DNA from 3 places in the Micromonospora sp. NPDC049274 genome. Region 3 is predicted to be linked to each of the others. Evidence: predicted binding sites of a transcription regulator. Region 3 holds the regulator's gene; each other region holds the start of a gene.

What was found. The regulator HrcA, encoded in region 3, represses chaperone genes, less so after heat shock. The targets are predictions, from matches to a motif close to GGTTNGCACNCTCNNNNNGAGNGTGCNAACC.
Region 1: groL (chaperonin GroEL) is a predicted target of HrcA. The motif match lies at 3,429-3,459, and genes of this name have one in related genera.
Region 2: groES (co-chaperone GroES) is a predicted target of HrcA. The motif match lies at 2,768-2,798, and genes of this name have one in related genera.

Annotation. Positions count from the first base shown of each region.
Region 1 is NZ_JBFAQS010000008.1:238,594-246,054, forward strand. Features, by position in the region: gene AB0K10_RS17775 (S8 family serine peptidase) at 1-245, shown strand, start outside; gene AB0K10_RS17780 (GNAT family N-acetyltransferase) at 295-1,230, shown strand; gene AB0K10_RS17785 (hypothetical protein) at 1,308-1,553, shown strand; gene groL (chaperonin GroEL) at 1,612-3,234, opposite strand; gene AB0K10_RS17795 (hypothetical protein) at 3,507-4,706, opposite strand; gene AB0K10_RS17800 (cold-shock protein) at 4,826-5,029, opposite strand; gene AB0K10_RS17805 (GNAT family N-acetyltransferase) at 5,377-5,907, shown strand; gene paaN (phenylacetic acid degradation protein PaaN) at 6,073-7,461, opposite strand, start outside.
Region 2 is NZ_JBFAQS010000002.1:487,892-495,352, reverse strand. Features, by position in the region: gene AB0K10_RS05860 (substrate-binding domain-containing protein) at 1-807, opposite strand, end outside; gene ybaK (Cys-tRNA(Pro) deacylase) at 986-1,465, opposite strand; gene AB0K10_RS05850 (methyltransferase domain-containing protein) at 1,476-2,672, opposite strand; gene groES (co-chaperone GroES) at 2,932-3,246, shown strand; gene groL (chaperonin GroEL) at 3,317-4,960, shown strand; gene AB0K10_RS05835 (molybdopterin-dependent oxidoreductase) at 5,085-6,767, shown strand; gene AB0K10_RS05830 (hypothetical protein) at 7,058-7,461, shown strand, end outside.
Region 3 is NZ_JBFAQS010000024.1:31,730-39,190, forward strand. Features, by position in the region: gene AB0K10_RS30485 (serine hydrolase domain-containing protein) at 1-339, opposite strand, end outside; gene AB0K10_RS30490 (histidine triad nucleotide-binding protein) at 336-695, opposite strand; gene AB0K10_RS30495 (SDR family oxidoreductase) at 742-1,503, shown strand; gene AB0K10_RS30500 (16S rRNA (uracil(1498)-N(3))-methyltransferase) at 1,526-2,260, opposite strand; gene dnaJ (molecular chaperone DnaJ) at 2,262-3,407, opposite strand; gene hrcA (heat-inducible transcriptional repressor HrcA) at 3,481-4,503, opposite strand; gene AB0K10_RS30515 (DUF4870 domain-containing protein) at 4,728-5,366, shown strand; gene hemW (radical SAM family heme chaperone HemW) at 5,433-6,656, opposite strand; gene AB0K10_RS30525 (enoyl-CoA hydratase-related protein) at 6,676-7,461, shown strand, end outside.

The DNA of each region.
Region 1 (7,461 bases), on a different contig from region 3:
CGGCGCTCGACGGCACGTCGATGGCGACCCCGCAGGTGGCGGGCGTGGTTGCGCTCATGTGGTCGGCGAACCCGGCGCTGGTCGGCGACCTGACCCGGACCCGGCAGATCCTGCGGGACACCGCCACGCCGGCCGAGCCGACGTACCGCTCCGACAAACCCACCGACGCCTGCGGCGACCCGGCGAACGTCACAGGCGCCGGCCAGGTCGACGCGTACGCCGCAGTCCGCGCCGCCCAGGGATGAACGAGGGCGGAGCCGGCCACCGCCAGCAGGTGATCTAGGGTCGGCGACCATGGACGCCGAGATCACCGTCACCGAGCTCAGCTCCGACCTCGCGCCCGCCGTGGCACGGTTCTGCGCGCAGGCGCTCGACCTGCCCGAGGACGCCGCCGAGGCGGCCGCCATCGTGGACGTGTTGTGGACCCGGGCAGCCGCAGATCGTCAGATGGTCGGATTGGGCGCGTACCGGGGAAGCGACCTGGTCGGGGTGCTGCTCTGCTCGGTGTCGCCGACCGAGGTGGGCATCGGGCACGTGGACCTGGTCGCGGTGCTCCCCGAGCAGCGCCGTCGCGGGGTGGGCCGCACGCTGTTGGCGCGGGCCGAGCAGGCACTCGGCCAGCGCGGCGTCACCGAGGTGCTGCTGGCTGGAAACCCGCCGTACTACGCCTGGCCGGGCATCGACGTGCGCTACACGCCAGCGGTGTGCGCCGCCCTGGCGCTCGGCTACCACCAGGACCGGACCGCGTGGAACATGACCGCTGACCTGTCGTACGACGAGTCGCCGGCGCTGCGGTCCACGGAGGCCGCGGAGCGGCGACTGGCCGGGCAGGGCATCTCGGTACGCCCGGCGGAGCCCGCGGACCTGCCGGCGCTGGAGGCGTTCGCCCGGTCCACCTTCGGCGGCACCTGGGACGGTGAGCTGGCCGGGTCGGTGGGCCGCGCGGGGGCCGGCTGCCACCTGGCGGAGCGGGCCGGCGAGGTGCTGGGCTTCGCGGCCTACGGGTCGTCCCGGCCGAGCTGGTTCGGGCCGATGGGCACCGCGCCCTCCGCCGAGGGTTCCGGCATCGGCGGGGTGCTGCTGCGACGCTGCCTGCGCGACCAGCGGGCGGCGGGGGTGGACCGGGCGCAGATCGGCTGGGTGGGGCCGGTGCCGTTCTACTCCGGCAGCGCTGGCGCCCGGATCGAGCGGGTCTTCTTCCTGTACCGGCGGACCCTACCGGTGACGTGAGAGGGCAAATGGGACATGAAGCCATTTGCCCGCATGACCCATCGACGCCCCTTACCGTTTCGGTAGAGGAGGCAGCCATGACCACGGATGACGACCAGACCGAGGACGGCCCGCCGATCACCTGGAAACCGGTCGGCGAGCTGCCCGGCCAGCTGCCGTTCGACCGGCTCGACTACGGCGACGCAGAGCAACTGGCCGAGATGACCACCGACGGCGAGCCGCTGGCCGAGGATCCGCAGGAGATGGTGGACGCGCCGATCCAACTGCTGCCGCCGTACGACCGGGCGCAGAAACGCCGCAACCAACGCCCGCTGCCCACCTGACGACGAACGGGGCGGACCGCGTCAGCGGCCCGCCCCGTTCGGTGTGTCGGAACTGGACTCAGAAGTCCATGTCCCCGCCACCCGGGCCAGCCGGGGCAGCCGGGGTCTTCTCCGGCTTGTCCGCGACAACGGCCTCGGTGGTGAGGAAGAGCGCCGCGATCGAGGCGGCGTTCTGCAGCGCCGAGCGCGTCACCTTGGCCGGGTCGATGATGCCCGCGGCCAGCAGGTCGACGTACTCGCCGTTGGCGGCGTTCAGGCCGTGACCCGCTTCGAGGTTACGGACCTTCTCCACCACGACGCCGCCCTCGAGGCCGGCGTTGACGGCGATCTGCCGCAGCGGGGCGTCCAGCGCGACCTTGACGATGTTGGCACCGGTCGCCTCGTCGCCGACCAGGTCCAGCTTGTCGAACGCGGTCTTGCCGGCCTGCACCAGCGCGACGCCACCACCCGGGACGATGCCCTCCTCGACGGCCGCCTTCGCGTTGCGAACGGCGTCCTCGATGCGGTGCTTGCGCTCCTTGAGCTCGACCTCGGTGGCCGCACCGACCTTGATGACCGCAACGCCGCCGGCCAGCTTGGCCAGCCGCTCCTGCAGCTTCTCGCGGTCGTAGTCGGAGTCGCTCTTGTCGATCTCGGCCCGGATCTGGTTGACCCGGCCCTGGATCTGCTCGGCGTCACCGGCACCGTCGACGATGGTGGTCTCGTCCTTGGTCACCACGACCTTGCGGGCACGGCCCAGCATGTCGACGCTGACGGCGTCCAGCTTGAGGCCGACCTCCTCGCTGATGACCTGACCACCGGTGAGGATGGCGATGTCGCCCAGCATGGCCTTGCGGCGGTCACCGAAGCCCGGCGCCTTGACGGCGACCGACTTGAAGGTGCCCCGGACCTTGTTGACGACCAGGGTGGCCAGGGCCTCGCCCTCGATGTCCTCGGCGATGATCAGCAGCGGCTTGCCGCCCTGCATGACCTTCTCGAGGATCGGGAGCAGGTCCTTGACCGACGAGATCTTGCTGTTGACGATCAGGATGTAGGGGTCGTCGAAGACGGCCTCCATACGCTCCGGGTCGGTCATGAAGTAGGCCGAGATGTAGCCCTTGTCGAAGCGCATACCCTCGGTGAGCTCCAGCTCCAGCCCGAAGGTGTTGCTCTCCTCGACGGTGATGACGCCTTCCTTGCCGACCTTGTCCATCGCCTCGGCGATGATCTCGCCGACGGTGCTGTCGCCAGCGGAGATGGAGGCGGTGGAGGCGATCTGCTCCTTGGTCTCGACGTCCTTGGCGAGCTTGGACAGCTCCTCCGAGACGCTCGCGACAGCGGCCTCGATGCCCCGCTTCAGGGCCATCGGGTTGGCGCCGGCGGCCACGTTGCGCAGGCCCTCGCGAACCAGGGCCTGGGCCAGGACGGTCGCCGTCGTCGTGCCGTCACCGGCAACGTCGTCGGTCTTCTTGGCGACCTCCTTGACCAGCTCGGCGCCGATCTTCTCGTACGGGTCCTCGAGCTCGATCTCCTTGGCGATGCTCACACCATCGTTGGTGATGGTGGGGGCACCCCACTTCTTCTCGAGCACGACGTTGCGGCCCTTGGGGCCGAGGGTCACCTTTACGGCGTCGGCGAGCTGGTTCATGCCCCGCTCGAGGCCGCGGCGCGCCTCTTCGTCGAACGCGATCATCTTGGCCATACGGCGTTGTCCTCCTGGACACTCACGGGCCACCCGAGATGTGTGCCCCGGATGGGCCGCCTGGTGTACGCACCTTGGGACGTCGCCACCTGGCGACGACGACGTCCTTCGGCCGGGCCGGATAGCCCGCGACGACCGGCCATGTGCCACCCCGGCGTCTCCACGCCTGGGCAACCTGGCCCCACCGTCCCGACCATTGGCACTCACGGTATGCGAGTGCCAATGACTTGTTTAGCACTCTCACCTGTCGAGTGCAAGCACGATGGGCCCGCTCAGCCGAGTTCCGCCGCCAGTGCGGCCCCGTTCACCGGCGCCTCATGGGCGCGTTGCTCCGCGTACGTGACCAGCAGACCGATCAACTGGGCGAGGTGGGCCGGCAGCGCCAGCACCGCCGTGACACCGATCACCACCACCACCCCGGCCGCCGAACCCGGGGAGGCGAACGGATCCGTACCGATCGCGGTGGTGCCCGCCGACTCCAGGAAGCCGGGAACCGCGGTGCCGACGATCACGGCCGCGCCCACCAGTGCCACCCGACCGAGCATCAGCCCGAGCCGGGCGTGGAACATTTCGAACGACCGGCCGATCGGGTTCTGCCGTTCGAAGAGGTAGATCGGGCCTGCCATGCTCAACGCGAACGCCAGATAGATGCCCGGCAGGACGCAGAAGCAGATACCGATGCCGACGAGCAGGCTGACCAGCAGCGTCCAACCCCACAGGCCGAGCGCCCGGCGCAGGCCGTACCGCAGTGCCGAGCCGAGGTCGCCGGGCCGACCGGTCGCCTGCTGGGTGATCACCCAACTGCCCGCGGCCCACCCCAGCGCCTGCACCAGACCGATCAGCAGGCTGCCGCCGGCCAGCACGGCGACGAGGGTTGCCAGGGTGGCGAGGAAGTTGTCCGGCAGTCCGGCGGCCGGATCCATCTCGGCCCGCGCCTCCCAGCCGGGCGACGGGTCCAGACCGAGCGAGATGACCGAGAGCACCGCCGCCGGCAACACCTGCGTGAGCAGCATGATCGGCACCAACTGCCGCCAGCCCCGGCGCAGCGCGCCCCCACACCGCTCGAACCATGCCCCGATGCCGGCGCCGGGCGGAGTGACCAGGGCGTCGTGCGGGTCGAGCCCGTGACCCGCCGGGTACCAGCCGACCGGCGCCCCCGGATACCACGGCTGCCCACCGTAGGGGCCCACCCCGGGCGGATAGCCGCCGGCGGGCGGATAGGCCCAACCCTGCGGCGGCGGGCTCCCGCCACCCTGGGCGGGATCCCAGCCGGGAGGCGGACCAGCGGGTGGCGCCCAGGCACCCGGCACGGGGTCCCAGCCGGGAGGCGGACCGGCCGGCGGCTGCCAGCCGCCCTGCACAGTGGGATCCGGCGGACCCGCCGGGGCGCCGGAGGCGGGTGAGGTGGGGTCGGACGGGCTCGGTTCACCCGGCCCGGAGGGCGTGGTGGGCGGGGGCGACTGGTCGGTCATGAACCCTCCTCAGCATCGGCTGGAACGGTTCACGATCTTCCCGGGTGGGTGTCCACACCGCAGCACCGACCCGCCAGCCGATCGGGGCGATCCGCGAGCGAGGAGATTGAGGAGATCGCTCAGGCGATGACGCGTACGTGTTCCGCCTGCGGGCCCTTCTGGCCCTGGGCGATCTCGAACTCCACCCGCTGGCCGTCGTCCAGCGCCTTGTAGCCGTCCATCTCGATCGCGGAGAAGTGGACGAATACGTCCTGACCGCCGTCGACGGCGATGAAGCCGTAGCCCTTCTCGGCGTTGAACCACTTCACGGTGCCCTGTGCCACGGTGCACTTCCCTCACTCTTGCGGGGCGTTGCCTGCCCGGGCGCTCGGCACGGCCGGACGCCCTCGACCACCGCCCCAGCGATCGACGACGGCCGCTGAAAGCGGTGACCGAAATCGCACGCTACACGAGGAGTGACGGCCGCGCACGACCCCAAATCGGGCATATTCCTGGGTGGCCGACCAGGTGCGGGGCGGCGTCGGAACCAGTCGCGGACGACCGGTCCGGAGGGGCACCGGCTCGTCGACCGAGCGGCCGGCGGCAGCCCGGTCCACCGGCCCATCCGGCCGATCGACGGCGGCCCCTGGCACTCCCGAAGCCGCTCCCGCCCTGTGGTAGGCATGCAGACATGACCACCGATATCGGCTCAGCCGCGGCTCGGCAGGCCGAGATCCACCGGGTTCGACCCGAGGACGCCGCCCGGATGCGGGCGCTACGTCTGGAGATGCTCGCCGACGCGCCGTTGGCCTTCCTGGAGACCCTGGCGGACGCGGCGGCCCGGCCGCACCGCGAGTACGCCGCCCGGGTCGCCTACACCTCGGCCGGCCCGAACAACGCGCAGTTCGTCGCGGATCCGGGCGGTCGGCTGGTCGGCCACGCCGGCGGCACTGTCGCTCCGAACGAGCCGGGGGTGACTGTCATCTACGCCGTGTACGTCACGCCGGCCTGGCGGGGCAGCGGGCTGCTCGGCGAGCTGATCGACGGGGTGGCCGCCTGGTCGCGAGCCTGCGGCCGGCCGGAGCTGCTGCTGGAGGTCGTGGTCGGCAACGACCGCGCCTACCGGGCCTACCAGCGGCTGGGCTTCACCGACACCGGCGTACGAGTCCCCCACCCCACGATCCCCAAGCTGAACGAACTACAAATGCGCCGAACCGCCTAAACAGAGAACCCTCCCAAGGCAGAACCACTGAGATGCCCCAAAAAGCTGGATGCGTCAGCGACAACGCTGCTCACGGGGGGTTTCCGGGGCAGCCCGACCCGCGCAGGGATCAAGCCTGACCGCCCGAAGCGGGTCGGGCTGCCCCGGAAACCCCCACCGCAACCACTACACGTGACGCCGAGACTGCACGATCCGGAACCGGTTAGCCACGTAAGCCCCGTCCGTCAACGCCGAGTTCGCCGCCGCGTTCGCCCCGCTGCCGTGGAAGTCGGAGAACGCCGCCGACTGGTTGACGAAAACACCGCCGGTGAGGTTGCAGGACAGGTGCACCCCGACCTCGACCGCCACCGCCTCGGTGGCGTCCAGGACCGCCTCGTCGGTGGAGTAGACCGCCGCCGTGAGCGCGCCCTTCTCCCCCACCGTCCGGCGCAGCAGCTCCAGGCTGTGCGCGGTGGAGTCGGTGGCGATGGCGAACGAGATCGGCCCGAACCACTCCCGGCCGTACGTCTCCGCGTCGCCCGCGGTCAGCTTCACGATCGTCGGAGTACGCACCACAGCGTCGGCGTACGACGGGTGCGCCACGGACCGGGACTCCAGCACCGGCTCACCCACCTTGGTGACCTCGGCCAGCCGCTCCAGCACCCCGTCGTTGACGATGGCGCCGGTCAGCTCGACGCCCCGGGCCGGGTCGGCGGTGAGCTTGCCGACCGCCGCGGCGATCCCACCGGCCACCTCGTCGAAGCTCTTTTGGCCCTGGTCGGTCTCGATGCCACCGGCGGGGATGAGGATGTTCTGCGAGGTGGTGCACATCTGCCCGCTGTAGAGGGTCAGCGTGAAGCCGAGGTTGCGGCACAGTCCGGCGAAGTCGTCGGTGGAGTCGATGACGACAGTGTTCAGCCCTGCCTTCTCGGTGTAGACCGACGCCTGCCGGGCGTGCGTCTCCAGCCAGTCGCCGTACTCGGTGGAGCCGGTGAAGTCGACGATCTTGACGGAGCGGTGCAGGGCCAGGTCGCTGGCGAGCTTCTCGCCGGGCGCCTCGGCCGCCAGCATGATCAGGTTCGGGTCGAAACCGGCCTCGGCGAGCACCTCCCGGGCGTACTTCACGGTGATCGCCAGCGGCAGCACCGCGCGCGGGTGCGGCTTCACGATCACCGGGTTGCCGGTGACAAGCGAGGCGAACAGACCCGGGTACGAGTTCCAGGTCGGGAAGGTGTTGCAGCCGATCACCAGCGCCACCCCACGCGGCACCACGTGGAACGTCTTGGTCATCCGCAGCGGATCGCCCTTGCCGGCGGCCTTCTCCCAGCCGGCAGTGCCCGGGTGCCGGGTCATCTCGGCGTACGCGTACGCCACCGCCTCCAGCGCCCGGTCCAACGCGTGCGCGCCGCCGGCCTGGAAGGCCATCACGAACGCCTGCCCGCTGGTGAACTGCACCGCGTTGGCCAGCTCGAAGATGTGCTTGTGCAGCCGGTCGAGGATCTCCAGGCAGACGCCCACCCGGGCCTGGGGGCCGGCGTCGCGCCAGGCCGGCAGCGCGGCGGAGGCGGCGGCGAT
Region 2 (7,461 bases), on a different contig from region 3:
CAGGCCCTCCACGCTGGCGTCCTGGCCGGTCACCGGCACCTTGCCGTTGATCTTGTTCTTCTTCAGGATCGAGATGGCGGCGTTGCCGAGAGTGTCGTTGGCGGCCAACACGCCGTCGATCTTGCCCTTGGTCGCGGTGAGCTGCTGCTCGAAGATGGTCGCGGCGGTGGGGCCGTCCCAGCCCGGCACGGCGTCGTCCGGGCCCTTGGTGTACTCCTTGGAGTCGAACTTCGGCTTGAGTACCGAGTCGTAGCCGGCCTTGAACAGGGTGGCGTTGTTGTCGGTGGGGGAGCCGTTCAGGTACGCCACGACGGGGTTCTTGGCGCCCTTGTCGGTCAGGCACTTCGCCAGACCCTCGCCCTGGAGCTTCCCGACGGTCTCGTTGTCGAAGCTGACGTAGTACTGGGCGGAGCCGCCGAGGGTGAGCCGGTCGTAGTCGATGGTGGCGACGCCCTGCGACTTGGCCTTGTCGAGCACGGCCTTGCCGGTGCCGGAGTCCAGGTTGACGATCATGAGGGCGGTGACGCCGCTGGTGATCATCTGGTCGGCGATGGTCTGGAAGGCGGCCTTGTCGTTCTGGGCGTTCTGGATGTCGTACTGGACGCCGGCGGCCTTGAACGCCTCCTCGAGGAAGCGACGGTCCGCGGTCTCCCAGCGGGGGGAGGACTTGCTGTCCGGAAGGATCACGCCGATCTTGGGAGTCTTCTTGGAGTCGGCCGAGCCGGTGCCGGAGTCGTCGCTGCAGGCGGTCAAGCCGCCGGTCGCGAGCAGGCCCACGGCGGCGATGGTGAGGATCCCCTTACGCATGTGCAGGGTCCTTTCGGAGGTGGGGGAGGTGTTGTTTTGTTGTGTCCGGCAACGTATTTCGCGTCACACTGGTCCCACAAGACCGCGCAGGTGCCAAGTTTGTTGGAAGCGATAACAATTCAGCAACGCGACTGTTACTCCCCGGGTATCCCACGGGGGAGTCGACGTAACGAAGGCGTCAGCGGGCCTGCAACGGCGCCGTGCTGGCCTCGGTGAGCGCCACCAGATCCGCCGCCGCCAGCTCCAGTTGCAGGCCGCGCCGACCGGCGGAGACATAGATCGTCGGCAGGTCCAGTGCGGACTCGTCCAGCACGGTGGGCAGGCGTCGGCGCTGCCCGAGCGGGCTGATCCCGCCGCGCACGTAGCCGGTGGCCCGCTCGGCGACCGCCCGGTCGGCCATCGCCGCCCGCTTGCCGCCGACCGCCGCCGCGAGCGCCTTGAGGTCCAGCTCGCCGGTGACCGGGACGACCGCCACGGTCAGCGCGCCGTCGACCTCGGTCACCAGTGACTTGAAGACCCGCTCGGGTGCCACGCCGAGCGTCTCGGCGACAAGCGCGCCGTAGTTCGGCGCGTCCGGGGAGACCCGGTACGGATGGGTGCGATGCGCGATCCCACGCTTGATCAACAGTGCCGTTGCCGGAGTGCCAGATCCCGCCACGGCGACGACGTTAGTCGACCGGTCGGCCGACCAGCACCGTCGGTGCCCCGGCGATCCGGGTGAGCACCAGGCTCGCCGCCTGGTCGCCGGCCAGCCGCAGATCCCGCCGCAACTGCTCCGGTGTGAGCGCGGAACCCCGCTTGAGGATCTCCACCCGGCCCACCCGACGGTCCCGCAGCAGCGCACGGAGGCGCTTGAGCGAGAACGGCAACACGTCGGTGATCTCCAGGCAGCGCGCGTACGGGGTGCGGGCCGGTCGGTCGGCGTAGAGGTAGGCGATGCTCGGATCGCCGAGGGTGGCGTCCAGTTCGGTGGCCAGTTCGGCGACGAGATGTGCGCGTACCACCGCCGGGTCCGGGTCGTACAGGTAGCGGCGCGGCGGCCCGACCGACGCCTCGGCGGCACCCGAGCCGGTGAGCTGGAAACGGCGCGTCTCGGCGCCCACCCGCCGGTAGAGGGTGGCGCGGCGGGGCACCTGGGCCAGGTCGCCGCACCAGAGCGCGGCCTCGACCAGGTCGCCGTCCACACCTACCCACTCGGCCTCCGCGCCGGCCGGGATGAGCGCGTGGTCCAGGCCCGGCGCGACCTTCACCACCGTGTGCGGCACCCGTTCGGCCAGCTCGGTCACGAAGTCCCACGGCGGCGAGTAGGCACGCGGGTCGAAGATCCGCCGACCGGTGCCGCTCGCACGGCGGGCCGGGTCGCAGAAGACCCCGTCGACCCGGGAGACGTCGAACGCGGTGGCGTCGCCGCACTCGACAGTGAACAGCTCGGCAAGCCCCGCGGCGGCGGCGTTGGCGACGGCCATCGCGGCGGTCACCGGGTCGGCCTCCACCCCGTACACCCGGATGCCGGCGCGGGCGGCGGCGAGCGCGTCGGCGCCGAGGCCGCAACCGAGGTCGGCAAGCGTGCGGACGCCGGCCGCGCGCAGGCGCTCCGCACGGCGCTCGGCGACGACCCGACGGGTGGCCTGCTCCAGCCCGGCGCGGGTGAGGAACATCCCGGCGGCGGCCGGGCCGAACTTGCCTACCGCCCGGTGACGCAGCTCGGCCTGGGTGAGCGCCGCCGCGGCCAGCGTGGGCGGCACCCCGGCCGCGCGTAGCGCCGACGCCGCCGCCAGTGGATCACCGCCGGCCAGCGCGGCCGCCGCCGAGAGCGCGGCCGACCCCTCGGGGGTACGCAGCGCCGCCAGCTGATCGAGGTCCACCCGGCCATTGTCCCGGCCGAGCCGGAAATACCGGGTGGCGGGGCGCGACGCGCTGGCACTCTCCTTGACGGAGTGCTAGCCACGGAATAACCTGCGATTAGCACTCTCACCCTGAGGGTGCCAGCTTCCGGGTCTCGCGACCCGGGTGCGCACGCCAGGCGGACCGGCACCCGCGACGACGGCTCCGCCCGGTGGCATGAGGCAGATTGACGCTGGTCAGCCCCGCTGACCGGCAACGAAACCAGTACCCCAGGAGGGTATGCCCGTGACTACCGCGACCAAGGTTGCGATCAAGCCGCTCGAGGACCGCATCGTGGTCCAGGCGAACGAGGCTGAGACCACCACGGCGTCGGGCATCGTGATCCCCGACACCGCCAAGGAGAAGCCGCAGGAGGGCACCGTCCTCGCTGTGGGCCCGGGGCGCGTCGACGACAACGGCAACCGGGTTCCGGTTGACGTGCAGGTCGGCGACACCGTCCTCTACTCGAAGTACGGCGGCACCGAGGTCAAGTACGCCGGCGAGGAGTACCTGGTGCTCTCCGCCCGCGACGTCCTCGCGGTCATCGAGAAGTAAGCAACCGATCAGTGTCGCTGCCCCGGTCCGGCTCGCCGGGCCGGGGCAGCGGCGCTTCGAAGGGACATTCATGGCGAAGATCCTGAGCTTCTCGGACGACGCCCGGCACCTGCTTGAGCACGGTGTCAACGCCCTCGCAGACGCGGTCAAGGTCACCCTCGGCCCGCGCGGGCGCAACGTCGTCCTGGACAAGAAATTCGGTGCGCCGACGATCACCAACGATGGTGTGACCATCGCCAAGGAGATCGAGCTCACCAACCCCTACGAGAACCTCGGCGCGCAGCTGGTCAAGGAGGTGGCGACCAAGACCAACGACGTCGCCGGCGACGGGACCACCACCGCGACCGTGCTGGCGCAGGCGATGGTCCGTGAGGGCCTGCGCAACGTGACCGCCGGGACCAACCCGGCCGGCCTCAAGCGGGGCATCGACGCGGCGGCCGCCAAGATCTCCGAGGCGCTGCTCGACCGGGCCGTCGAGGTCGCCGACAAGAAGTCGATCGCGAACGTGGCGACGATCTCCGCGCAGGACGCCACCATCGGCGAACTGATCGCCGAGGCGATGGAGCGGGTCGGCCGCGACGGTGTCATCACCGTCGAGGAGGGCTCGATGCTCACCACCGAGCTGGACGTGACCGAGGGTCTCCAGTTCGACAAGGGCTTCATCTCGCCGAACTTCGTCACCGACCTGGAGGGTCAGGAGTCCGTCCTGGAGGACGCGTACATCCTGGTCACCACCCAGAAGATCTCGGCGATCGAGGAGCTGCTGCCGCTGCTGGAGAAGGTCCTGCAGAACAGCAAGCCCCTGCTGATCATCGCCGAGGACGTGGACGGTCAGGCGCTCTCCACCCTGGTGGTCAACTCGCTGCGCAAGACCCTCAAGGTCTGCGCGGTCAAGGCCCCGGGCTTCGGCGACCGGCGCAAGGCCATGCTCCAGGACATCGCGATCTCCACCGGCGCCGAGCTGGTCGCCCCGGAGCTGGGCTACAAGCTCGACCAGGTCGGCCTCGAGGTGCTCGGCACCGCCCGGCGCGTCGTGGTCGACAAGGAGAACACCACGATCGTCGACGGCGGCGGCCAGAAGGCCGACGTCGCCGACCGGGTGGCCCAGATCCGCAAGGAGATCGAGGCCTCCGACTCCGACTGGGACCGGGAGAAGCTGGCCGAGCGGCTGGCGAAGCTCTCCGGCGGCATCGCCGTGATCAAGGTGGGCGCGGCGACCGAGGTCGAGATGAAGGAGCGCAAGCACCGCATCGAGGACGCCATCGCGGCGACCAAGGCCGCGGTCGAGGAGGGCACCGTGCCCGGCGGCGGCGCCGCCCTGGTGCAGATCCTCCCCGTGCTCGACGACGACCTGGGCTTCACCGGTGAGGAGAAGGTCGGCGTCTCGATCGTGCGCAAGGCGCTCGTCGAGCCGCTGCGCTGGATCGCCCAGAACGCCGGCCACGACGGCTACGTCGTGACCCAGAAGGTCGCCGAGATGCAGTGGGGCCACGGCCTCGACGCTGCCACCGGCGAGTACGGCGACCTGGTCAAGTCCGGCATCATCGACCCGGTGAAGGTGACGCGCAACGCGGTCACCAACGCCGCCTCGATCGCCGGCCTGCTGCTCACCACGGAGAGCCTCGTGGTGGAGAAGCCGGAGCAGGCCGAGCCGGCCGCCGCCGGTGGACACGGCGGCCACGGCCACGGCCACCAGCACGGCCCGGGCTTCTGACCGGCAGCGACACCCGTTTCGGGGCACACCGTCATACGGCGGTGTGCCCCGGTTCGTCTCCGCGATCATTACCAAGCGCTGACATGGTTGGCGACCCGGCGAGACGATCGCGCACACTGGGCCGATGAGCACCACGTCGCGGCGGTACGCCGCGCTGGCCGGAGTCACCGCCGCCGCCGTCGCGATCGGAACCGCGGAGCCCGTCGCGGTGCTGACCGGCCCTCGGTCGGCGCCGCTGGTCGCGGTCGGCGGGGTGGTCGTCGATGCCGTCCCCGAGCCGCTCAAGCAGTTCGCCATCGACGTCTTCGGCACCGCCGACAAGATCGCCCTGCTGACCGGGACGGCCCTGCTGCTGGGCGGGTTCGCCGCGCTGCTCGGAGTGCTGGCGATCCGCCGGTTGGCCCTCGGCCTGGCCGGCATCGCGGCGCTCGGTGCCGTTGGTGTGGCCGCCGCGCTGACCCGCTCCGGCGCGGACGTCTTCGACGCGCTGCCGTCGCTTGTCGGCGGCGGGCTCGGCGCCCTGGTGCTCTGGTTGTTCATCGACGGCCCGTTCGAGCTGGCCCCCCCCTGGCCCTGGACCCCACCCACCGCCCAGGGCTCGGCAAGCTCCCGGCCGGTGTCGCCGGCCGGGCCTGCCGGGCACCCGGTGTCGCCTGCCGGGCCGACGGAGGGTGTGCCTGTGACACCGGCCGCTCCGCCGGTGCCGGTGACTCCCGCCGCGCCTGTCGCGACCGTCGATCCGGAGTCGCGCCGGCGGTTCCTGACCGGTACCGGCGTGCTGCTCGGCACGGCCGCCGTGGCCGGTCTCGGCGGGCGCTGGCTGGCCGGGCGGCGCGGTGTGTCCGCCGCCCGGGACGCGATCCGGCTGCCCGCGCCGGTCGCCCCCGCACCGGCCGTGCCGGCGGGCGCGGACCTGTCGCTGGCCCAGCTCGCGCCGTACGTCAGCCCGAACCTCGGGTTCTACCGGATCGACACCGCCCTGGTGGTGCCGCAGGTGAACCCGGACAGTTGGCGGCTGCGCATCCACGGTCGGGTGGGCACGGAGCGCACCTACACCTACGCCGATCTGCTGGCCCGGCCGCTGGTCGAGCGGTACGTCACGCTGGCCTGCGTCTCGAACGAGGTCGGTGGGGACCTGATCGGCAACGCCCGCTGGTTGGGCGTGCCCCTGCGGGAGCTGTTGGACGAGGTCCAGCCGGAGGAGGACGCCGACCAGGTCGTCGGTCGGTCGGTCGACGGGTGGACCTGTGGCACCCCCACCGCCGCGCTGCGTGACGGACGGGACGCGCTGCTGGCGATCGGCATGAACGGCGAGCCGCTGCCGGTCGAGCACGGGTTCCCGGTCCGGATGGTGGTGCCCGGCCTCTACGGCTACGTGTCAGCCTGCAAGTGGGTGACCGAGTTGGAGCTGACCCGGTTCGCCGATTTCGACGCGTACTGGGTGCCGCGTGGTTGGTCCGCCCAGGGCCCGATCAAGACCCAGTCGCGCATCGACACACCGCGACGGCGCAACCGGTTGACCGCCGGTCCGCTGACCGTGGCAGGTGTGGCCTGGGCGCAGCATCGGGGCATCAGCCGGGTCGAGGTACGCGTCGACGGCGGCCCCTGGCAGGAGGCGGAGCTGGCCCCGACGGTGTCGGTGGACACCTGGGTGCAGTGGTCGTGGCGCTGGGACGCCACGCCGGGTGAGCACCAGCTCCAGGTCCGGGCGACCGACGCGACAGGCGAGACCCAGACCGAGCGCACGCAGAGCGTCGCCCCGGACGGCGCCACCGGCTGGCACACGGTCCCGGTCAACGTCCGCTGACCCGCCACCAGCCGCTGCCGGTGGACCTCGCGGTCTGCCGAACGTCGTGCACGGCGTCGCTGCCTGCTCGACATGGCAGGGGGGTCCGCTCCCCGAGTGTGGATCGACGACACAGCGATGATGTGCAATGTAGTGTTAACCTTCTGGCAGTTTTGAAGGCCTTGATCGCCCTTTGTCCCCATGCTCAACTAAGTCGCAACGGGGAAGTCGCGCTATAAGTTGTCATAACAACCGGCGGGGCGCCTTCTATTTCCCGTGCAATCGGTGTCGGGTGGAAAAGGGGTTGCCGTATGGTCAATGTCTCTGCTGAACCGCAGCGTCGGGCTCGAAGTGTTCTGCCCGCGATTATCAGTCTGCGGAGCTTAGGAACTGCGCTGGCACTTGTAATCAGCCTGGTCGTTGCAGCTGGAGCCCCAGCCCAAGCGGCATCCGAGACTCTCAAGGGCCGTTGGTGGGGTGCCGGCACACAAACCGCTGCGGACGATTTCGACATCGAGCTGACCACGGAGCTGCTCGACAACTCCGCCACACAGAGCAACCAGGTTCGCACCGTCGTTGAAATGTATATGGGCGTGAATGCCAACACGACCGCAACCGGTTGCAAGGTTACGTACTGGACGAGTCTCAAGACGCTGTCGAGCGGGACATGGCAAACTCCGAAGGTTACGGAGAGTTGCTCCTGGATGATCAAGAG
Region 3 (7,461 bases):
GCGTTGCAGGCCACCGGTGTGCGACAGCAGCCGGCGCACGGTCAGCTCGCCGTGCGCGGGAAGGTCCAGGTGCCGGCCCACCGGGTCGTCCAGGTCCAGCAACCCGTCGTCGCGGCACTGCAGGGTGAGCACCGCCGTGAAGGTCTTGGTGACCGAGCCGATCCGGAACTGGGTGCCCGGCCCCAACGGGCTGTCGGTGCCGCTGCCCCCGACGGTGCAGGTCCACAGCGGCCGGTCGGCGCGATGCAGCGCCGCCGACACCCCCGGCACGCGCGCGTCGGCCTGCACCCGGCGGACCAGCCGACCCAACCGGTCGTACGCGTCCGTACCGGTCGTCACGCCAGGTCCCGGGCGAGCATCGGGCCGAGCGGCGCGCCACCGAGCAGGTGCGCGTGGGCGTGGAACACCTCCTGCCCGCCGTACGCCCCGGTGTTGAACATCAGCCGGAACCCGTCGCCGAGCAGCCCCTCGTCCTCGGCCACGGCGGCGGCCGTGGCGAGCACCGCACCGGCCAGCGCCGGGTCGCCCTCGGCGAGCGTGGCGACGTCGGCGTAGTGCTCCTTCGGAATGACCAGGACGTGCACCGGGGCCTTCGGGTCGATGTCGCGGAAGGCGAGCGTGGTGGCGGTCTCCCGGACCACGGTGGCCGGGATCTCCCCGGCGACGATGCGGCAGAACAGGCAGTCGGATCCCATCGGGGCAGTGTAGGTAAGCGCGACCGGCTCGGGCAGGATGGCCGGCATGACGGATCGGGCGGTACTGGTGACCGGTTCCTCGCGCGGCATCGGCCGCGCCGTGGTGGAGGCGTTCGCCGCCGGCGGCGACCGGGTGGCCATCCACCACCGCGACTCCGCCGACGCGGCCGAGGAGCTACGGGCGCGGCTGCCCGGCTCGGGGCACGTGGTGGTCCGCGCCGACCTCACCGACCCGGACGCCGTCCGGGCCATGGTCGACCGGGCCGCCGAACTGCTCGGCGGGTTGGACGTGCTTGTCAACAACGCCGGGGTGTACGGCGACCGGGACGACCCGCACCCGGTGTTCGGCACCTCGTACGAGCAGTGGCAGCGGCGCTGGCGTCAGGTGGTGGAGACCAACCTGACCGGGGCCGGCAACGTCATCTGGTGCGCTGCCCAGCACCTGCGCGAGCGTGGCGGCCGGATCGTCAACGTGTCGTCCCGGGGCGCGTTCCGGGGTGAGCCGGACCAGCCGGCGTACGGGGCCAGCAAGGCGGGGCTGAACGCGCTGGGCCAGTCCCTCGCCGTGGCGCTCGCGCCGTACGGCATCACAGTGGCCACCGTCGCGCCGGGCTTCGTGGCTACCGACATGACGACCGAGCACCTGAGCGGCGAGCGCGGCGCGGCCATCCGGGCGCAGAGCCCGTTCGACCGGGTGGCCCGGCCGGAGGAGATCGCGGCCGCCGTGCACTGGTTGGCGTCGCCGCAGGCGGAGTGGGCCTCCGGCACCATCGTCGACCTCAACGGCGCCTCCTACCTGCGCAGCTGACCGACCGCTCCGACAGGATCGACTACCAGCGGCCCAGACGGGTGGCGAGCACGGCGAGCGCCGCGACGCCGGCCGTCGAGGTACGCAGCACGGCCGGCCCGAGTCGCACCGGCCGGCCTCCGGCCTCCTGGAACGCGGTCAGCTCGGCCGGGGCGATGCCGCCCTCCGGGCCGACGACCAGGACGATCTCACCGGTGGACGGCAGCTCGGCGGTGGTCAGCCGCTCCTCGGCCTCCTCGTGCAGGACGAACGCGGCGGCGGCGCCGGCGATGCGGCGGGCGACCGTGGCGGTGGACTCGTCCGGCGCACCGGCCACCACCGGCAGCCAGGGCCGGCGGGCCTGCTTGGCGGCCTCCCGGGCGGTGGCGACCCACTTCTCCCGGGCCCGTACGCCCCGGTCGCCGCGCCACTGGGCCACCGAGCGCGACGCCGCCCAGGGCACGATCTCGTCCACTCCGACCTCGGTCATCGCCTGCACGGCCAGCTCGCCCCGATCACCCTTGGCGATGCCCTGCACGGCGACGATCCGGGGTACGGGCGCGTCCGCGTACCCCCGGGAGGTGACGGTGACCTCCAGGCTGCCCTTGCCGACGGCGGTGACCACGGCGGCGGCCGTGCCACCCCGCCCGTCGGCGAGCAGCAGCTCCTCGCCGACGCGCAGTCGCTGCACGGTGGCGGCGTGGTGCCCCTCGGGGCCGTCGAGGGTCAGCGCGTCGCCGGTGGGCAGCGCGTCGACCAGGAAGAGCGGCGCGGACACGTCAGGCGTGGCCGTTGAACGCGTCGCGCATCCGGGAGAAGAAGCCGCCCTGCTTGGTCAACTCGGCGACCTCCTCACCACGGGTCTTGGCGAAGTCGCGCAGCATCTTCTCCTGGTCGGGGTCGAGCTTGGTGGGGGTCCGGACGTCGAGGTGCACGTAGAGGTCGCCTCGGCCGGTGCCGCGCAGGTGCGGCACACCACGGGCGCGCAGACGCAGCGTGCTGGCCGGCTGGGTGCCGGCCTTGACGTCGACGGTCTCCTCGCTGTCCAGCGTCTTGATGGTGAGTCGGGTGCCCAGCGCGGCGGCAGTCATCGGCACGGTGACGCGGCAGTGCAGGTCGTCGCCCTTGCGGGAGTAGACGTCGTGCGGCCGCTCGTGGATCTCCACGTAGAGGTCGCCGGCGGTGCCGCCGCCCGGGCCGACCTCGCCCTGCTGGGCCAGCCGGATCCGCATGCCGTCCTCGACACCGGCCGGGATCTTGACGGTGAGCGAGCGGCGGGTGCGCACCCGGCCATCGCCCGCGCAGGTGGGGCAGGGGTGCGGGATGGTGGTGCCGTAGCCCTGGCAGACGGTGCACGGCCGGGCGGAGACCACCTGACCGAGGAAGGTGCGCTGCACCGACTGCACCTCGCCCCGCCCGCCGCACGCCTCGCAGGTGGCGAGGTGCGTGCCGGCGGCCGTGCCGGCGCCGGAGCAGGTGGTGCAGAGCACCGCGGTGTCGACGGTGATCGGTGCCTCGACCCCGAACGCGGTCTCGTGCAGGTCGAGTTCGAGTCGCAGGATCGCGTCGGCGCCCGGGCGGGTACGCGGACGCGGCCCACGGGCGCCGCCCGCCGCGCCGCCGAAGAACGCGTCCATGATGTCCTGGAAACCGACGAACGGGCCGGCCCCGCCCGGGCCACCCGGACCGCCCGCGCCGCCGCCACCCGGAGCGAGCGGGTCGCCACCCAGGTCGACGATCTGCCGCTTCCGGTCGTCCGAGAGAACCTCGTACGCGGCGTTGATGTCCTTGAACTTCTCCTGGGCCTCCGGATCCGGATTGACATCCGGGTGGAACTGGCGTGCCAGCTTGCGGTAGGCGCGCTTGATCTCGTCATCGGAGGCTTCCCGGCTGACACCGAGGATGCCGTAGTAGTCCCTGGCCACTGCGTTCCGTGTCCTCATGTTCGTCTCGCGTTACGCCGACCGGCGGCCGCAGCCGGCCGTCGGCCCTGACTGGTCAGTTCTGGGCCAGCAGCTCGCCCACGTAGCGTGCCACGGCGCGCACCGTGGCGATATTGCCGGGGTAGTCCATGCGGGTGGGCCCCAACACGCCGAGGCCGCCCACGATGGTGGCCCCCGGGCCGTACCCGGTGCTGACCACCGAGGCGGCGCGCAGGTTGTCGAACTCGTTCTCGTCGCCGATCAGCACCCGGGTCGTGCTGGGCTCGGTCTCGCCGATGAGCTTGAGCAGCACGACCTCCTCCTCCAGAGCCTCCAGGATGGGCCGCAGCGAGCCCTGGAAGTCGAGCAGGCCACCCCGGGTGAGGTTGGCGGTGCCGGCCAGGGCGATGCGCTCCTCGTGCCGTTCGACGAGCGTCTCCAGCAGGACCGTGGCGAGGGTGGTCATCGTCGGACGCAGCTTGGGCGGCACCTCCTCGACAAGCGCCTGCACCAGCGGCGGAGTGTCGGACAGTCGGGCGCCGGCGAGCTTCTCGTTGATCAGTCGGCGCAGGTCGGTGACGTCGTCGGCGGGCACCGGCCCGGGCAGCTCGACCAGCCGCTGCTCGACCCGCCCGGTGTCGGCGATCATGACGAGCATCAGCCGGGTGGTGGAGATCGGCACCAGCTCCAGGTGCCGCACCGAGGAGCGGGCCAGCGACGGGTACTGCACGACTGCCACCTGCCGGGTGAGCTGGGCGAGCAGGCGTACGGTGCGGTGCACCACGTCGTCGAGGTCGACCGCGCCGACGAGGAAGCGCTCGATGGCCCGGCGTTCGGCAGGGCTGAGCGGCTTGACCCGGGACAACCGGTCGACGAAGAGCCGATAGCCACGGTCGGTGGGCACCCGGCCGGCACTTGTGTGCGGCTGCCGGATGTAGCCCTCCTCCTCCAGCACGGCCATGTCGTTGCGGACCGTCGCCGGGGAGACACCGAGCTGGTGCCGCTCGACCAGCGCCTTGCTGCCGACCGGCTCCTGGGTGGAGACGTAGTCCTCGACGATGGCGCGGAGCACGGCGAGCTTGCGGTCGTCCAGACCCATCCTCCGCACCTCCTGTCGCACGTCGGCCGACGGCCCATCGGGGCCGACGGCCGCCCTGGCACTCGACTGTAGCGAGTGCCAGTCTACGTCGGCGCCCCCGCCGACGCGATGATCAACGACAGGCCGCAGCTGCGGCCCGCGCCACCTCATCCGGCCGATCGGCCCGCGTGGCCGGCCGGTGTCGCTCTGGTGCGACCTTGCCGCGGGCACCTACCGTGACAGTCATGACTGAACCACCTCGCCCTCCCGGCGCGGGAGACCCCGGCAGTTACCCGCCGGAGCCGACTCCCCCGGGCTCGTCCTCCGCGGCCGAGCCGCCCACCGCACCACTGTCCGGGGCACCCGGCCCGGGCGGCTATCCCCCGGCTGGTGGCTATCCGCCGCCCACCGGTGACCAACCGCCGTCGGGCGGCTACCCTCCGCCGGGTGGCTATCCCCCGCCGGGCGGTTACCCCCCGGGCGGCCCGGGTGGCGGCTATCCGACCGGCGGCGCCTTCGGCGGCCCCGGCGGCGGCTACGCCAACAACGAGGACAAGACCTGGGCGCTCGTCGCGCACTTCGGCGGCGCGGCCGGGATGATCATCAGTGGGGGCGTGCTCGGCTGGATCGCTCCGCTGGTGGCGCTGCTGGCCCGGGGCAACCAGTCCCCGACGGTTCGGTCGCACGCCGTCGCCGCGCTGAACTTCCAGCTCATCTGGTCGATCGTCGGCCTGGTCGGCTGGGTGCTCTCGTGCATCCTGATCGGCTTCATCGGCGTCGGGGCGGCCATCATCCTCGGTGCCGTGTTCGGCATCATCGCCGGCATCAAGGCCAACGAGGGCAGCCTCTACCGCTACCCGCTCTCGGCCAACCTCGTCAAGTGATCCGGGCCGGCCGCTCCCCCGGCCGGTCCGGCACACCGCCACCTCCGGCCGTAGCGGCGCGCGGGGTCAGGGCAGCAGGTCGCGGACGACCGCATCGGCGAGCAGCCGGCCGCGCAGGGTGAGCACCGCCCGACCGGCGGCGTAGTCCCCGGGCGTCAGCAGGCCGTCGGCGAGTGCCCGTTCGGCGCCGGCCCGGCCGGCCGCGTCGAGCACCGCCAGCGGCAGCCCGCTGGCGAGCCGCAGCCGGAGCATCACGTCCTCCATGTGCGCCTCGTCGACGCTGAGCACCTCGCGGGCCAGGCCGGGTGACGCGCCGGCGGCCAGCCGCTGGGCGTACGTCGTGGGGTGCTTCACGTTCCACCAGCGCACCCCGCCGACGTGGCTGTGCGCCCCCGGGCCGAGCCCCCACCAGTCCGCGCCGGTCCAGTAGAGCAGGTTGTGTCGGCACCGGGCCGCGTCGGTGCGCGCCCAGTTGGACACCTCGTACCAGGACAGGCCGGCCGCGTCGAGGGCGGCCTCCGCGGCCAGGTAGCGGTCCGCGGCGACGTCGTCACTGGGGTACGCCAGCTCGCCGCGCCGCATCCGGGCGGCGAGCCGCGTGCCGTCCTCGACGATCAGGGCGTACGCGCTGACGTGGTCCACCCCGGCGGCGACGACCTGCTCCAGCGTGGCGGCGAAGTCCTCGGCCCGCTCCCCCGGCGTGCCGTAGATCAGGTCCAGGTTGACGTGCTCGAACCCGGCGTCGCGTGCCTCCAGGGCTGCGGCGGTGGCCCGACCGGCGCTGTGTTTGCGGTCCAGGATCGCCAGCACCCCCGGGGAGGCGGACTGCATGCCCAGCGAGATCCGGGTGTAGCCGGCGGCCCGCAGCCGCGTCAACGATTCCGGGGTGACCGACTCCGGGTTGGCCTCGGTGGTCACCTCGGCGTCGGCGGCCAGCCCCCAGGTGCGGTCGATGCCGTCGAGGATGCGGGCCAGATCGTCGGCGGGGAGCAGGGTGGGGGTGCCGCCGCCGACGAAGACCGTGTCGACCCGGGGCGGCGGGTTGTCGCCGAGCACCTGGGCGGCGAGCGCCAGCTCGGCCAGCACGGTGTCGGCGTACGCCTCGCGGCTGGCGCCCCCACCCAGCTCGGCGGCCGTGTACGTGTTGAAGTCGCAGTAGCCGCAGCGGCTGGCGCAGAACGGCACGTGGACGTACACGCCGAAGCCGCGCGCGCCGACCGCCGAGGTGGCGGTGGCGGGCAGCGAACCGTCGACGGGGACGGTCTCACCATCTGGAAGGACGCCGGGCATGGCCACTAGTGTGCCCGGCATGACCTCTCCCGACGCCCTCGTGCGGGTCGCCACGGCCCGTGGGGTGACCACCCTCACCCTGGACAGCCCGCACAACCGCAACGCCCTCTCCACAGCCCTGATGACCCAGTTGCTGGCCGGGCTGGCCGACGCGGTGGCCGACGACGCGGTCCGGATGATCGTGCTGGGCCACACCGGCCCGGTCTTCTGCTCGGGCGCGGACCTGAAGGAGACCGCTGCGGCGTACGCCAGCGGAACGGTGCCGGCCGGGATGCTGGGCGACGTCCTCGCGGCGCTCTGGGAGTGCCCGAAGCCGGTGCTCGCGCGGGTCGCCGGCCCGGCGCGGGCCGGCGGGCTGGGCCTGATCGCGGCCGCCGACCTGGCGGTCTGCGCCGACGAGGCGACGTTCGCGTTCACCGAGGTACGGATCGGGGTGATCCCGGCGGTGATCTCGGCGACCGTGCTGCCCCGCCTGCACCCGCGTGCCGCCGCCGAGCTGTATCTGACCGGAGACACCTTCGACGGCCGACGGGCCGCCGAGATCGGCCTGGTCACCGCGAGCGTGCCGGCGGACGGGCTGGACGACGCGGTACGCCGCTACTGCGACTCGCTGGTGCGCGGCGCGCCCGGCGCGCTGGCCGGCGCGAAGGAGTTGCTGCGCCGGCCGGGCGCCGCCGAGTTGCGAGGTGACCTGGCCCGGCTGTCCGCCCTCTCCACCGGCTACTTCCTCTCCGACGAGGGGCGCGAGGGGGTCACCGCGTTCCGGGAGAAGCGATTGGCTCGATGGGTGGCCGCTCTGGACGCG